2 regions of the Methylophaga thalassica genome follow, and region 1 is predicted to be linked to the other one. Evidence: riboswitches for the same ligand, from Rfam matches in the RefSeq annotation. Region 1 holds a riboswitch; the other holds the start of a gene.

Region 1 (7,550 bases):
TGTCAGCCCTTGTGAACTCTGCTCCGTTAACGCAGTGATTAATGGCAAAGGGTGACAACCGTGATTCTGCACCGTCATGATATCAGCGCTAATGCCAGCACAACCTTGCGGATCCAACCCTCCGATTAAAAGCACGGCAGGCTTTTGAACAGGATTATCCATGTTGTTGCCAGATTGGCTGATCTAAGGTCGGTGTACTGGGTTTGGCGTTATCACGTTTAGGCATCACCCCTGCTTCATAGGCCAAACGCCCCGCATTAATGGCATCCGCAAAAGCATAAGCCATTTTCTCTGGCTCCAGTGCTTCGGCAATTGCGGTATTGAGTAAAATTCCGTCATAACCTAACTCCAGTGCCTGAACAGCATCAGAGGGTTTGCCTATCCCCGCATCAACCAATAATGTGATGTCTGGCAAACGTTCACGAAGTGTCTTTAAGGCATAAGGGTTGAGCAATCCCTGCCCGCTACCAATAGGTGCTCCCCACGGCATCAAAACTTCACAGCCTAGATCCACCAGCTTCTGACATAACACCAGATCATCTGTGCAATAAGGAAACACTTTAAAGCCATCTTCAATCAATATTTTAGTGGCTTCAACCAAGGCAAACGGATCGGGTTGTAAGTTGTAACTGTCTCCCAATACTTCTAGTTTGACCCAGTCGGTATCAAATAACTCTCTGGCCATATATGCGGTGTTAACGGCTTCTTTTACACTGTAGCAACCTGCAGTATTCGGTAATAGGTGGCAGTTTAGCGACTCTATCATTTGCCAGAACTGGCCACCGCTTTGTTTATCTGCGGATGTTTGTCGTCGCAATGACACGGTAATCACTTCCGCCTTTGACGCTCTGATGGCGTCCACCATCACTTTCGGCGAAGGATAGAGTGCAGTCCCAATAAAGAGTCGACTACTCAGCGTTTGCCCATACACTTGCCAATTGGATGCTTTCATCTCAACCTCCACTAATCGGAGACACGATATCGATGCGATCTCCCGCTTGAATGACCACATCTTGCCAGCGTGATTTCGCTACCATTTCATCATTAATGACAATGACAAAGCGGCCACTAAAACCCTGCTTAGCTACAAATTCTGATACGGTCTGCTCGTGATTAATATCTAGCGGTTCCCCATTCAACTGAACCTGTAACATAAGGTTAGATGTCATATAACGCTCCAAACTTTATCTGTTCTTTATTCCCAGCCAGCACCTGACATAAATCATCAACGACAGCAGGTGCAAACAAATAACCATGCCGATAAAAACCATTAATGATGTAGCCCCAGTCAGTACGTTTTATGGTTGGCAGATTATCGGGAAGACCGGGTCGACAATGTGCCGCCATTTCCAGAATACGTGCTTCGGCAAAGCCTTTATGCAGGCTATACAAGGCCGACATTAACTCCAGGCCACTTCGGACAGTAAGCTGAGAACGATCATCACTTTCGATCACCGTCGCACCCAGTACATATTCATTATTTGGTCGTGGCGCCAGATAAAAAGGGTAACGTGGATGCATCAGCCGAATGGCATGTTTAAAATCGACCTCAGGTGCCTGTACTCTTATCACTTCACCACGCACACTGCGTAATTCAGCTAAGTTCGCTCTCCCGCCATTACCACGGCAATCCAGTACCGCATCAAACTCATCTGCTGAGCGCTTTAAATAAGCTTGTGTCAAACGTTCGATTTCAATGTGATTTAATTCACCAATATCAGCGGTTTTCACCCACTCAGCATGCGTTTCAATAAACGTTGTCAGCTGTTTATATAGCTGACGATTATCAATACAGGACTCTTGCTCAAACAACAGGGCTTGCTCAAAACGCTCAGCAAGCTCTGGCTCACGTTCGGCCAGCGAGGTTTTATCAAGACGCTGAAAATCTCCTGCTTCCAGCACATGATTCGCTCGCTGCTCAAAACGCCCCATTTCAGCTTTATCGCCCTGATGAGCGACCACCAACGTGCCATGATTCTGATAAAAAACCGGCTCGTCTAATTCACTCAACCACTGCGGCCAAAGCGCATACGAACGAAGCCCGATTGTTTTCACCAAAGGCTCTGATGTCACCGCTTCGGTTGCCGGTGCGACCATAGATGCTGCAATGAAACCAGCACTGTCTGTGCCGGTTTTATCGTCTTTAGATAACAAGCTTACTCGATAGCCTGCCTGAATCAGACGCCAAGCTGTCAGGCGTCCGATCAGGCCACTACCGATGATGAGATAATGGCTCATCAAACTTGGCGATAAATTTTGCTACCACCTTCCTTGAATTCCTGAGATTTCTCAGCAAAGGCGGCTTTCACATCATGCGAAATCTTCATTGAGCAGAACTTAGGTCCACACATTGAACAGAAATGCGCTACTTTCGCTTTTGGTTGCGGCAACGTTTCATCGTGGTATTCACGGGCGGTGTCAGGGTCCAAACCAAGATTAAACTGATCTTCCCAGCGGAATTCAAAACGGGCTTTAGAAATCGCATCATCTCGAATTTGTGCACCCGGATGACCTTTACCTAAGTCCGCTGCATGAGCAGCAATTTTGTAGGTAATGATGCCGGTTTTCACATCATCTTTATTCGGCAAACCCAAATGTTCTTTGGGTGTGACATAACAGAGCATTGCGGTGCCAAACCAACCAATCATCGCCGCACCAATACCGGAAGTAATGTGGTCATAACCAGGCGCGATATCCGTCACCAATGGACCTAAGGTGTAGAACGGCGCTTCATGACACCATTCCAACTGCAGATCCATATTTTCTTTGATCTTGTGCATCGGCACATGACCCGGACCTTCGATCATGACTTGCACATCATGTTTCCAGGCAATGGTCGTCAACTCACCTAAGGTTTTTAATTCAGCAAGTTGGGCTTCATCATTGGCATCCGCCTGCGAGCCTGGACGTAAACCATCACCCAGTGAGAATGACACGTCATAAGCTTTCATGATTTCGCAGATATCTTCGAAATGCGTATACAGGAAACTTTCTTCATGATGCGCCAAACACCATGCCGCCATAATCGAACCACCACGCGAAACAATACCCGTTGTACGGTTTACCGTCAGTGGAATATGCGCCAATCGTACACCGGCATGAATCGTGAAATAATCCACTCCCTGCTCAGCTTGTTCAATCAAGGTATCTCTGAACACTTCCCAAGTCAGATCTTCAGCAACACCATTCACCTTTTCCAGTGCCTGATAAATCGGCACCGTGCCTACTGGTACAGGTGAGTTACGGATGATCCATTCTCGGGTCTGATGAATATGTTTACCGGTAGATAAATCCATAATGGTGTCACCGCCCCAGCGGGTACTCCATACCATTTTTTCGACTTCTTCTTCAATCGACGAAGTGGTCGCAGAGTTACCAATATTGGCATTAATTTTTACCAGAAAATTACGGCCAATGATCATCGGCTCGGTTTCTGGATGATTGATATTGGCAGGAATAATGGCACGACCTTCAGCCACTTCTTTTCGTACAAACTCGGCTGTAATGTAGTGATCCATATTCTCAGGCAGCTCACCACGCTGTGCTAAGGCTTCGCGCCCCATACTTTCACGAATAGCAATGTATTCCATTTCTGGGGTAATGATGCCCTGACGTGCGTAATGCATTTGGCTGACATTCTTGCCCGCTTTTGCTTTACGAGGTAAACGACGGTGATTAAACAGTGGAATATCAAAATCCTGAGCATCTTGCTCACGGGTATATTCTGAACTGAACTGTGCTAACTGTTCAGTGTCATCCCGCTCATCGATCCAGTTTTGACGTATTAATGGCAGCCCTTTTTCAATATCAATGGTCGCTTTTGGATCGGTGTATAGACCCGAAGTGTCATACACAACAACAGGTTCGTTAGGAATAGCAGGCAAATCAGGATTGGCGTTGGGTGTATCGGTTAAATGAATCTGACGGAATGGCACCAGTAAATCGTCGCGGCTGCCTTTGATGTAGAACTTCTCACTCCCCGCCAAAGGCTCAGTCGTAATGCCGCTACGGTCTTTAATGTTAATAACTTTATTGGATTGTGTAGACACGTCTCTTCCCCTAAATGAAAACCACGACGGGGAAGATGAGATCGTTGCGCGAAAGCGAACAAGAAGACAGACACCAAACGAAAATGGATCTCGAGTGTAAAACAGGTGTCCTGCTTGTTTCCTACGGAGGTTCTAGCCTCTTCAGGTTCAACGGGTTTCATCTCAGCCTTTCCGGATTATTCCGGGCGGGCACCCCGACAAGTGATTCGCATGGTAAATCAAAAAGGATTTTTTGCACAAGCCTCATCTGGCACAATAGTCGCCAACTTTGACTTAAATCCTTAGGCAGCCGCACGCTCATGGCAAATAAAAATGACGATACCGATGAGGACGAATTTGCATTATTTCGCCAAGAAATGCGCGATGCTACCCGTATCCGCCAAAACCGTCTGATTCATAACAAACCCAAACCTGTTGCAAAAGCTATCCGGCAAAAAATTATTGATGATGAATATCAGGGTGAACCATTCTCTGATATGTTTTCTCCAGAAACCGTAGGCAATGAGGAATACCTCGAATACCGTGGCCCCGGTATTCAGCACAAACTATTCGGCAAGCTGCGTAATGGCAAGGTGCATATTGAAGCAGAATTAGACTTACACGGTATGACCATTGCCAAAGCCGAACCGACACTGTCCGAGTTTTTAGAGTTCTGCCAGCAGCAACAAATTCGTTGCGTGCGTATCATCCATGGTAAAGGCTGGGGCTCGCGTGATAACAAGCCTGTACTAAAGAGCAAACTCAATCACTGGTTAAGACAAAGTCAGAGCGTGCTCGCATTTTGCAGTGCGACGGTAGATGATGGCGGCACAGGTGCGTTATACGTGCTCCTTAAAAGATTATTTCATGAATAATGGCTGTTTTTATCGTTTAGGTTAGAGTTAATGAATCCAATACTGGTTAGTGTGTCCTTGCTGGTTTGCAGCAATATTTTTATGACGTTTGCCTGGTACGCTCACCTAAAAGAACTCAACAATAAACCCTGGATTATTGCCGCATTGATAAGCTGGGGAATCGCATTATTCGAATACTTATTACAAGTACCCGCCAACCGCATTGGCTTTACCATACTCAATGTGGGCCAGTTAAAAATTCTTCAGGAAGTCATCACCTTAATGGTGTTTATTCCCTTTTCCGTGTTCTACCTGAAAGACCCCCTTAAACTCGACTATCTATGGGCTGGCCTGTGTTTAGTTGGTGCGGTTTATTTTGTGTTTCGAAGTAAACTTACCTAAGTTACCGTGGCAAAAAACGGTTAAAACATATCAAGCACTCAGTCTAAATCTGTCTGGCAGCTTTAGTGCATCGTGCACGTCACGGTTGCTTAGCAACGGTGGTTTTTTGCATTTTATCTGCGGTGACCACAAAGCATGCTTGTTTGTTTTCAGCAAGATGCCGACACAAGGTTGTCGCTTCAGATTTTGCTGCGAAATTACCCAGCTGGAGGCGATAAAAATCCGGTTTTTCTGTATTTTCGACAGGTTCAGTAATCGTTGTCTCATATTTCTGAACGATAGCGGCTGATTTTTTTGTTAGCTGCGTTAATGCGATATCTACCTGCTGTCTTGACCTAAACGCCCCGACTTGTACACGGTAGACAGTAGTCATCACTGACTTTGGTTTTGTCTCTGGTTTTGTTTGTGTAGGCTTGGCAGGTTCATCAAGCTTTTCTGATAGCGGTTTTTCTCTTGTTTCTAACAACGAAGTGTCGACTGAAGATTGTTCTGCAAGAAGCTGATTTTCTTTATTTTTTACATTCACCTCATTCACTAAATCCGGCAAACCAGGTGGTTTATCCGTTATCAAATGGTTGTCGCGATTAGTCAGCATTAAGGCATTGGCTTTTTCAATCTGACTGCGGCTTAACTCGGTTTTCAGTTGTGCCTGCTTCACAATCGCCTGAGGCTGATTTTGTTCACTGGCCAGACTAAACCAGGAATAGGCAGCGACTTTATCCTGTTTAACGCCTTCACCATTCAGTAACATTTCACCCAGTTGATATTGAGCCTGAGGGTCCCCTTGTTTGGCTGCCTTTTCAAACCAATGAAAAGCCTTTTCTTTTTGATGATTAATGGCTGTTTTTGCCATTTGTTTGTCTCTGAATGCCTTAGTTAAGGTATCAGCATTCATCAATTCTTCTGCACTTAATCTGTCTCTTATGGCCATGCGGTCAATCATGGCTTGTTTGTGCTGTTTTTCGCTAGCTAACGTTAACCATGAATAGGCAGCGACTTTATCTTGTTTTACGCCCTGACCGTTTAATAACAAAATAGCTAACATCCACTGTGCTTCAGCGACATTGTTTTCTGCAGCTTGATGCCATGCCTGATAGGCGGTCTGAAAATCACCTTGTTTGTAGGCAGCAATGCCATCCTGAACGTCATCGGCAAACACATCTACAGTGAACAGAGTAAAGAAAAACAGTAAAGCGAGAATCGACAGCCATTGTATATGCAGAGATATTTTCATTATTGTGCGAACCTTTTCAACGCGCTGATGATCATCGATAGCGTAAATACTTTTTCACAAACAGAGAAGACGTTATCATTTTAAAAACACTTTTTGATATAAAAACTTATGACACCTGAACAGCTTCAGCAATATCTTTATCAACACATTCCTTTATCGGCGGCCATGGAGGTCTCTGTTGATCATGTCAGCCATGATAAAGTCGTGCTAAGAGCCCCTCTAACACCGAATATTAATTATCATGAAACCGTGTTTGGCGGCAGCGCATCAACATTGGCGATTCTGTCTGCCTGGTCATTATTAAATACTCGGTTACATCAGGCTGCTATCGAGTCTACGCTCGTCATACAACGTAATACGATGGAGTATGAAAAACCAATTAGCGGTGAATTTACCGCCACAGCGCAACTTGAATCAACACAAGACTGGGCTAAATTTCTACGCCATTTTTCACGTATGGGTAAAGCACGGACAACGGTTATCTCCATTTTGCATTACGAACAGCAACGCGCAGGATTCTTTCGCGGTGAATTTGTTGCCTTGACCAAATAATCCATTTTCAACCATCAGCAGATAGATACAGTACAATCGTCGTCTTTTTATTCATCCAGCGACGTATAAAACAGAAATTATCATGGCTGACGCAAGATCTATTGGCATATTCGACTCTGGTATTGGTGGCTTACCGATCGCTAAACAAGTCCGCTCTTTTATGCCAAATGAGAACCTTATCTACCTTGCGGATACCTTACATGCCCCCTATGGCGAGAAAACAGAAGCATATATTCTGGAGCGTTCGCTCAAAATTACTGACTATCTATTACAACGTAAGGTAAAAGCCATTGTTGTCGCCTGTAATACTGCCACTCTTGTCAGTATCAAAGCCTTACGTGAACGCTACCCTATTCCTTTTATTGGCGTAGAACCAGGCTTAAGACCGGCGGCTTTAAATACAAAAACTGGCGTGATCGGTGTACTAGCCACAGCAAAAACCCTGACCAGTCAATCGTTTCATGATCTTGCTCAACGCGT
Region 2 (7,550 bases), on a different contig from region 1:
AACCCAAAGGCATTGCTGTCGCCATCCTGCATCCAGGTTGGGTAAGAACGGATATGACCGGACATGGTGGATTGATTGATCCAGATGAATCAGCAGCAGGTCTCATCCAACGTATGGAAGAGTTAACACTCGAAACCAGTGGCACTTTCTGGCATACCAATGGTGAAAAATTACCTTGGTAATACAGCAACGTTAGATGTATTCGTATCCTGAATTAACTGTTGAGCAGCAGGCGACATTGCCGGTGTTACGTGCACCGGCATTAGCCTTGGATGCACAATTTCCTGATAGCACGCACCAGCTTTGGCAGTGTGATACCGCTGATGGCATGATGATCTTAAAAGTCTGTCACCAATCGCGAGTGCAAGACTCAACGTTTTGGTTGGGGATGAATCATCTGTTTCAACTCGACTTTCCACAGTCTTTAGCTCGTACCCAAATCATCAGTCAATTTCTACAACGAGAGGGCGGTTTTAGCGTACCCGATGTGGTGGCTGAACAGGCAGGGCAGTATGTATTGGTGCGTTACCTGGAAGGCATAGATCTGACGGCAGAAAAAGTCGATAACACTGTGGTGACACAGCTTGCTCATCACTGGGGCAAACTGCATCAACAAATATCATCTCAATGGGGTGGTCTCGATAACCCCGTATTCAATGCGAATGATTGGCCTGTACGACTGGAGAAGACGATTCAGTTTTTATCTGGCCGCAGTGATATCTCGATCCCTGCTGATACGTTAAAACTCAGCTATGAACAATGTCGAAGACTATCAGCTCAACAGTTTGTGCCGATCATGCCGGATTTTCGCTGGGACCAACTGCGCCAGTGTGAAAATCATCAATTAGCCGTGGTGGATTTGGATGCCTTTGTCAGAGCACCCCGTGAAGTTGAGTGGGTAATACTTGAATATCTGCTGAGCCCTCAGCAAGCGAAACATTTTGTCGAAGCCTATTCACAATATCAGCCCATCCCTGATCTTACGAACTGTCGCTTAAGCTACCGTTTACTTTTGTTTTTGATGAATATTCTTGGTGAAACCGATTTGCGAAACTGGCTTGAGCAGCCCATCTTATTTAAATAAATCACGCAGCTCTTGGATCGCAAGGCCATTTAGACTCTCCAGCTTTAAGGCGGCAACATCATAGTGTGGTAAGTGATAATTGGCTTTTGACGGAACAACAACAGTGCGGATACCGGCACCAATAGCGGCCGTCATACCGGTGACAGAATCTTCAAAAGCGATGGTGTGGTTGGCTTGGGCGTTAATGCGTTCCAGAGCCAGTTGGTAGATAGCAGGATGGGGTTTGCCTTGTTCCACGTGATCATCGGCGACATAACTATCGAATAATGCTGTGATATCTAGTCTTTCCAGTACCACAGGAACAAGACGGGCCGGAGCATTAGTCGCTAGACCAATTTTCAGCTTGTGTTGTTTGAGTTGTTCCAACAGGTAATGAACACCCGGCAGTGGCTGGCCTTGCGTGGCGGTTAATAAGGCAACTTCATCGATGACATCATTTTCGACCTGTTCCATCGCGTCCTGACTGAGTGACAGGCCTGCATGATGCAGCCAGAATTCGGTTGCTTCACGCGTAGTCATGCCCATGGTTTTAGCCGATAGCGCATCGGTGATTTCAATACCAAGTGCAGAAAATACACGTTTTTCAGCTTGTTTCCAGAAAGGTTCTGAGTCAATCAGCAGCCCATCCATATCAAAAATAACAGCTTGCATTTAGTGAGTCCGAGGTATCGGCTGTTTATGGTATAGCTTGATCCAGTTGGCAAAACCTATCATTGCCAGCACGGTGTAGATTGAGAATAACACCACGGTGGCATAGTAACCCGTTTGGAAATACAACACGACGGATGCCGCATCAATAATGATCCAATAAAACCAGTTTTGCAGCACTTTTCTGGCCATCAACCAGGTATTCATTACAGAAAAGATGGTAATGCTGGCATCAAGGTAGGGACGTTGTGAGGCTTCATTCTTGTCCAGATAATAAGCCAGCAGCAAGCTGATGATGGTGCCTGATACAATAAATAGTAAGTTGGCATTAAATGACCAGTTGTGAATTACCAGCTCATCATTATTTTGCTGATGTCGCCGCCACAAAACGAAGCCATATACCGCCATGCCCATATAATAAAAATTTAGCAAAGCTTGCATAGGCAGCTGACCTTCCCAAAATAACACGGTATAGATCAACGTACTGATAAACGCCATGGGCCAACACCATTGCGATTCCCGAGCCGCCAGAATGACATAAGCCATGCCCAGCAAGGCAGCAAATACCTCCCAGCCGGATAACGCCAGCAGGCCATTTATCATGGCATCTATCATGAGTCTTTTCGCCTAATCTTCAATGTGGTAACGATCGTTACCGATCATTTTCAGGACAAATACACTGTGTGGTAGTTGCTCAAAAACGGCTTCAATCTCGGTATCCATGGCATCCATCACATCACGGTATTCACCAAAGATTTGTGTGCTCAGATTATTCCGTGAAATATTCAGCTTTGGATTGTCTTCCAGCTTTTTAATAAATGCCAGAATAGGTTCAACAAATTGTTCGGTGAGTGGGTAGAGACTGATATCAACAGAAACGCGCATATATGATTCCTTAAAAAAATAAAAAGAGGGCTTAGATAAGCCCTCTAGTCTGATTAGTAGTCGTAGCTAAGCGTTAGACCAACAACTCTTGGATCACCATATTGAGTGTAGGTTTCTTCAGCATATGATTTTGATGGGTCGATACCAAAGTAAAAGCCACGAGTGTAGTAGTCTTTATCGAATAAGTTACGTCCCCATAAGGTGACTTTCCATTGATCCTTTTTGTATTCGACACTGGCATTGTATAGAACATAAGAGTGGGATTTTGCATTGTGGCTGTTTGAGTAGTAAAACTCGTCTTTACCTTCCATGTCCGCTTTAAAAGTCCAACCTGGAGCAAAGTAATACTCACCACCCAGATTAAATTGGTAGGCAGGTGCGTGAGCAATTCTTCGACCGCTTAGTTTAGTGCCTTCTTCTAATAACCTGGGATTTTCATAATCTTCAAGTTTTGCATCCAATAGCCCTAGAGAAGCAATCACACGATATTTTTCGTTAATGGACCAGTTTAACTCTGCTTCGAGACCAATGTTTCTAACTCTGTCAGCATTCACAAAATAATCAACAAAGTCGGTACCACTGCCCGATGTCTTTGGTACTCGAATCGAGCTTTTTATTTGGGCATCGCTTCTACGTGTATAGAAGGCTGTAATAGAAGTGATAAGGTCTCCATCAAGCCAAAAAGATTTTAAACCAGCTTCAAGGTTCCATAACGACTCAGTATCAAAAGAACGTAGATCATCGCTGATTCTAGGTTCGACGTTTATACCTCCAGCTTTGTAACCTCGAGATAAAGTCGTGAAGGCCATGTGATCCTCATTAAGATGATATTCAAGACCTAGCTTTCCACCAAACATCCAGTCGTTTGGATCATCTTTAAGTCCTGCAGAATCTTTATAGTCTGCATCCCAATACTCAGCGCGTAACCCGCTAATTAGTTTGAGATCTTCTGTCAGAGCGGTATCCAATTGACCATATACAGCGGTGTTTAGTGTTTTATAGGCATTTTTTGTGACAAATCCTGTTACAGCATCACTATTAATAGCATTTGAATAATAAGTACGATCCAAGTTCTGACGTTGTTCTGAAATATATAGTCCAACTGTCCAATCCGTCGTATCAGCAAAAACACGTCCATTCTCATTTGATAATGCACGGAATTCTAAAGCGGTGTTTTCACGTTTACGCTTATATTGATCGAAACCACTATAAGGACAGGTGAATGCATCGTTAGAGTCATCGGAGTCTACACAGGTGGCATCAACTGGAAATTGTGATTTATAAGACCAGTCATCATCGTAACTATATTCAAGATTGGATTTTGAATAACTGAGGCTGGATTGTAATTGAACTTTGTCATTAGCATGGTAATCTGCTTTTAAAGCAAAGGCATTAGTATTTTGAGCATCCTTACCTGGCTGGTCTGAAAAAGTGTTGCGACTGTTATCAAGTGTGAATGCATCGTAACCATTGTCAATATTGAGATGCAATACGTTAAGATCGATAGTCAGGTCATCAGTGGCAAGCCATTTTAGGTGGCCTCTGGCAGTGATTTCATCACGGTTTTGAGTATTATCTCTACCTAAAAAGTCGTTATCCATGTAGCCATCAGACTTATAGCTGTGAACAGAAAAACGACCAAGCAAAGTATTATCAATTAATGGACCACCAACAGCGATACCTTCAGCATGAGTATTATAAGTGGCTAAAGTTGATTCAAACTTCATAGCAAGATCATTTGTCGGTTCAGTACTTTTCAAGTTGATGGTGCCCGCCATTCCGTTTGCACCATAACGTGTGCCTTGAGGACCACGCAAAATCTCGACTGACTCAATATCAAATAGAGTTGCAGCACCACCACTTCGGCTAAAGTCGATGCCATCGATATACATACCTACCGAAGGGTTGAGTGGTGCTTGGAACTCACTTCGTTCACCAATACCGCGAATCTGAAAATACTGGCCTCGTGACGCACCGCTGGAGACATTGACATTAGGAGCGAGGTTAAGAACGTCCTCAATATGTTGAGCGCCACGAGATTCGATGGTGTCTTGATCGATCGTCGTTAAACTAATCGGGGTGTCATGCGCATCGTTAGGACGAAAGTCTGCACTGACGATCATCGATGGTAAGTCAGCTGGGGTGACTTCCGCCAAGGCCACTGGCGATGACATAGCCGTTGAAACAGCTATGGCAAGTGTTTTTACTTTCATGGTTATCCTTTTTTGAATCAAAAAGGACAGGGGAATAAATCGAGAGACACCAACGCGGTGTAGATGAAGATCTATTTCAGCCTGTCCCTACGCCAGTATTAACTGGATCAGGTTCATCGGGTCCGCTCTTTAAACGAGCATCTCAGGCTTTCGCCACCCCGAGGCATCATTCCTTATATTTATGCAGTCACATCCTGTGAATGGTAATTATTCTATTGTAATTACACTCTTTTTTCTAGCGAAAAGCTTGTTACGGTATTTATTTGGCGGGTTTGATACTGGCTATGCACTGAGGGCATACACGTAGACGGCTATTGATACGTTGCGTGGCGATTAAATCTTGTTGTGTTTCATAACAACGGGGGCAATAAAATACTGATTCCTGACCGCGACGATAACACCCCGATGAACCATCTAATTCAGGTTTAGCGAGGTATTCCCCCGATAATAATGTATCGGGTAAAACAGTCACTAATTGCTCAATTTCAGTATTGAGTTCAGACAGTAAATAGTGATGTTCCTCAGAGATAATGTTTTCAAGCTGCTTTATTAGCTGTCTTATTTTGGTATAGGAAGGTGATGTGTTCATTGATGATCCCAGTGAAAGTGAACTAAACAGATTATCTTGGCAGATTTAAAGACTGATGGCTTTTTCAACAGTCTTTTTATCAAGATGAGCCGCAAAAAACTCGATAAAGGCATACATATAACTTCGAAGATAACTGCCTTTACGAATACCCATGTGGGTAACACTGGGTGGAAATAAGTGCCTGGCATCCAGTGCCTGAAGAGGCGCATCTTTGTCAGGATCAAATGCCATGCTGGCGATAATCCCAATCCCCATTTCTAATTCAACGTAGGTTTTGATGACGTCGGCATCAGTCGCCGTAAAAATAACGTTAGGATGCAAGCCTTTTTCAATAAAGGCCTGATCTTGTTTGGCGCGGCCAGTAAAGCCCATCACATAGGTCAGAATTTCATATTGCGCGATATCTTCCAGACATAACTTTTTCACCGACAATAACGGGTGTTCAGGCGGAACAACAACACAACGATTCCATTCATAACAAGGCAGAATAGCCAATGATTCGAATTGAGCAAGCCCCTCTGTTGCAATGGCCAAATCGATTTTGCCTGTCGCTGCCATTTCGCCGACTTCGGTCGGCGTGCCTTGCACCATATTTAAATGAATATTCGGGTAGTGTTCGGAGAATTTTTTAATGGCACTAGGTAAGGCATAACGGGCCTGGGTGTGTGTTGTACCAATTGATAAAGTACCGGATTGTTCGGTTTTACTATCCGCTACTAACTGACGAATATTGTCGACATCCTGCAAGACTCTCTCAGCCATCTCTATGACAGACTGACCAATCGGGGTAATGCCGGTTAATCGTTTACCGTGTCGTTCGAATATCTGTAATCCAAGCTCATCTTCCAGTAACTGCACCTGATTACTGACGCCGGGTTGTGAGGCGTGTAATGCATTTGCTGCAGCAGAGATACTCAGATCCCTTCTGGCTATTTCACGGACATATTTTAATTGCTGAAGCTTCATCTATATATGATTTAGTTATAAAGATAGTCAATAATATTCATTGATAGAATATTACGCTTTGGTAAACTTGTCAGCATTTTCGTAATACATAAGGCGTAAAACAAATGGAATGGGGCTTTCTTCTTGCTGGACTATTTGTCGGCATTATGGTCGGCATGACCGGTGTGGGAGGCGGGTCTTTAATGACACCCATACTCATTTTTATTTTTCATGTGCAACCAGCTATTGCTGTTGGTACGGATTTGTTATTCGCAGCGATCACCAAAGCAGGTGGTATCTGGTCTTACTGGCGTCATGGCGTAGTCAAATGGCATATCGTATGGCGTCTGGCTGCGGGCAGTATTCCAGCAACACTGGCAACGTTGTGGTTTATGAATGCAACAGGAATGCATGATGGCAACCACAATGAAATTATTACAAAAGCGCTCGGGGTAGCGTTGATTTTGACCTCTAGCGCATTATTACTCAAAGCGCCTTTAGGCAGATTATTGCGTTCACAGGAAAGTCATCCTGTGGTGAGTGCGCTTTATGATATTCGCGAAAATGAATTAAATAAGGCCATGATTACGGTCATAACTGGGGCACTGCTTGGTGTAATGGTCACGCTCTCATCGGTGGGAGCCGGGGCGCTTGGTGCAGTGATTTTGTTGTTTTTGTATCCACGCCTGAAAGGGGTGGAAATTGTGGCGACGGATATTGCTCATGCAGTGCCACTGACATTTGTAGCAGGTCTCGGGCATTCTGCCGTGGGCACGGTAGACTGGTCCTTATTAGTGTATTTATTAGCTGGATCATTACCAGGCATTTTTATTGGTACGCATCTAGGGGTTCGTATTTCGGATCACATTATGCGTCCATTGCTGGCCGTCATACTTGTATTGGTGGGGATAAAATGTCTGATATAAAGCAAGTCGATTTAACCCTGTTTGGCTGCCCGATGCACTATATCAAAGCCAGAGAAGCCTTGCAGAAACTGGCATTAGAACAGTCAATAGATCTACTGGTGAATACTGGTGATGCCGTGGATGAAGTATTCAACAGCTTAACCCAGGATGGGCAGCAGTGTGAGATCACCTCAACAGAGGGATTAACCACAACAATTCGTGTGAGAAGAAAACAATGAATGAAATAAAACCGGCTCTAGCCGCCAAAATTGATGCTGTCA

The links. A riboswitch is a leader RNA that binds a small molecule or an ion and turns the genes downstream of it on or off. The one in region 1 is predicted to bind thiamine pyrophosphate.
Region 2: it holds a riboswitch for thiamine pyrophosphate, as region 1 does, so the genes downstream of both, QQL60_RS00090 (TonB-dependent receptor) here and thiC (phosphomethylpyrimidine synthase ThiC) in region 1, are expected to answer to the same signal.

Annotation. Positions count from the first base shown of each region.
Region 1 is NZ_BSND01000004.1:350,508-358,057, forward strand. It holds gene thiE (thiamine phosphate synthase) at 1-162, opposite strand, end outside; gene QQL60_RS06550 (thiazole synthase) at 155-952, opposite strand; gene thiS (sulfur carrier protein ThiS) at 954-1,169, opposite strand; gene QQL60_RS06560 (FAD-dependent oxidoreductase) at 1,159-2,238, opposite strand; gene thiC (phosphomethylpyrimidine synthase ThiC) at 2,238-4,049, opposite strand; TPP riboswitch at 4,151-4,256, opposite strand; gene QQL60_RS06570 (Smr/MutS family protein) at 4,349-4,903, shown strand; gene QQL60_RS06575 (DMT family protein) at 4,934-5,284, shown strand; gene QQL60_RS06580 (SPOR domain-containing protein) at 5,364-6,518, opposite strand; gene QQL60_RS06585 (YiiD C-terminal domain-containing protein) at 6,627-7,070, shown strand; gene murI (glutamate racemase) at 7,153-7,550, shown strand, end outside.
Region 2 is NZ_BSND01000003.1:8,030-15,579, forward strand. It holds gene QQL60_RS00065 (SDR family oxidoreductase) at 1-182, shown strand, start outside; gene QQL60_RS00070 (hypothetical protein) at 197-1,084, shown strand; gene QQL60_RS00075 (HAD family hydrolase) at 1,073-1,735, opposite strand; gene pnuC (nicotinamide riboside transporter PnuC) at 1,736-2,347, opposite strand; gene QQL60_RS00085 (YkoF family thiamine/hydroxymethylpyrimidine-binding protein) at 2,360-2,617, opposite strand; gene QQL60_RS00090 (TonB-dependent receptor) at 2,671-4,830, opposite strand; TPP riboswitch at 4,897-5,001, opposite strand; gene QQL60_RS00095 (hypothetical protein) at 5,090-5,419, opposite strand; gene cysB (HTH-type transcriptional regulator CysB) at 5,465-6,385, opposite strand; gene QQL60_RS00105 (sulfite exporter TauE/SafE family protein) at 6,490-7,290, shown strand; gene QQL60_RS00110 (sulfurtransferase TusA family protein) at 7,278-7,508, shown strand; gene QQL60_RS00115 (phosphoadenylyl-sulfate reductase) at 7,505-7,550, shown strand, end outside.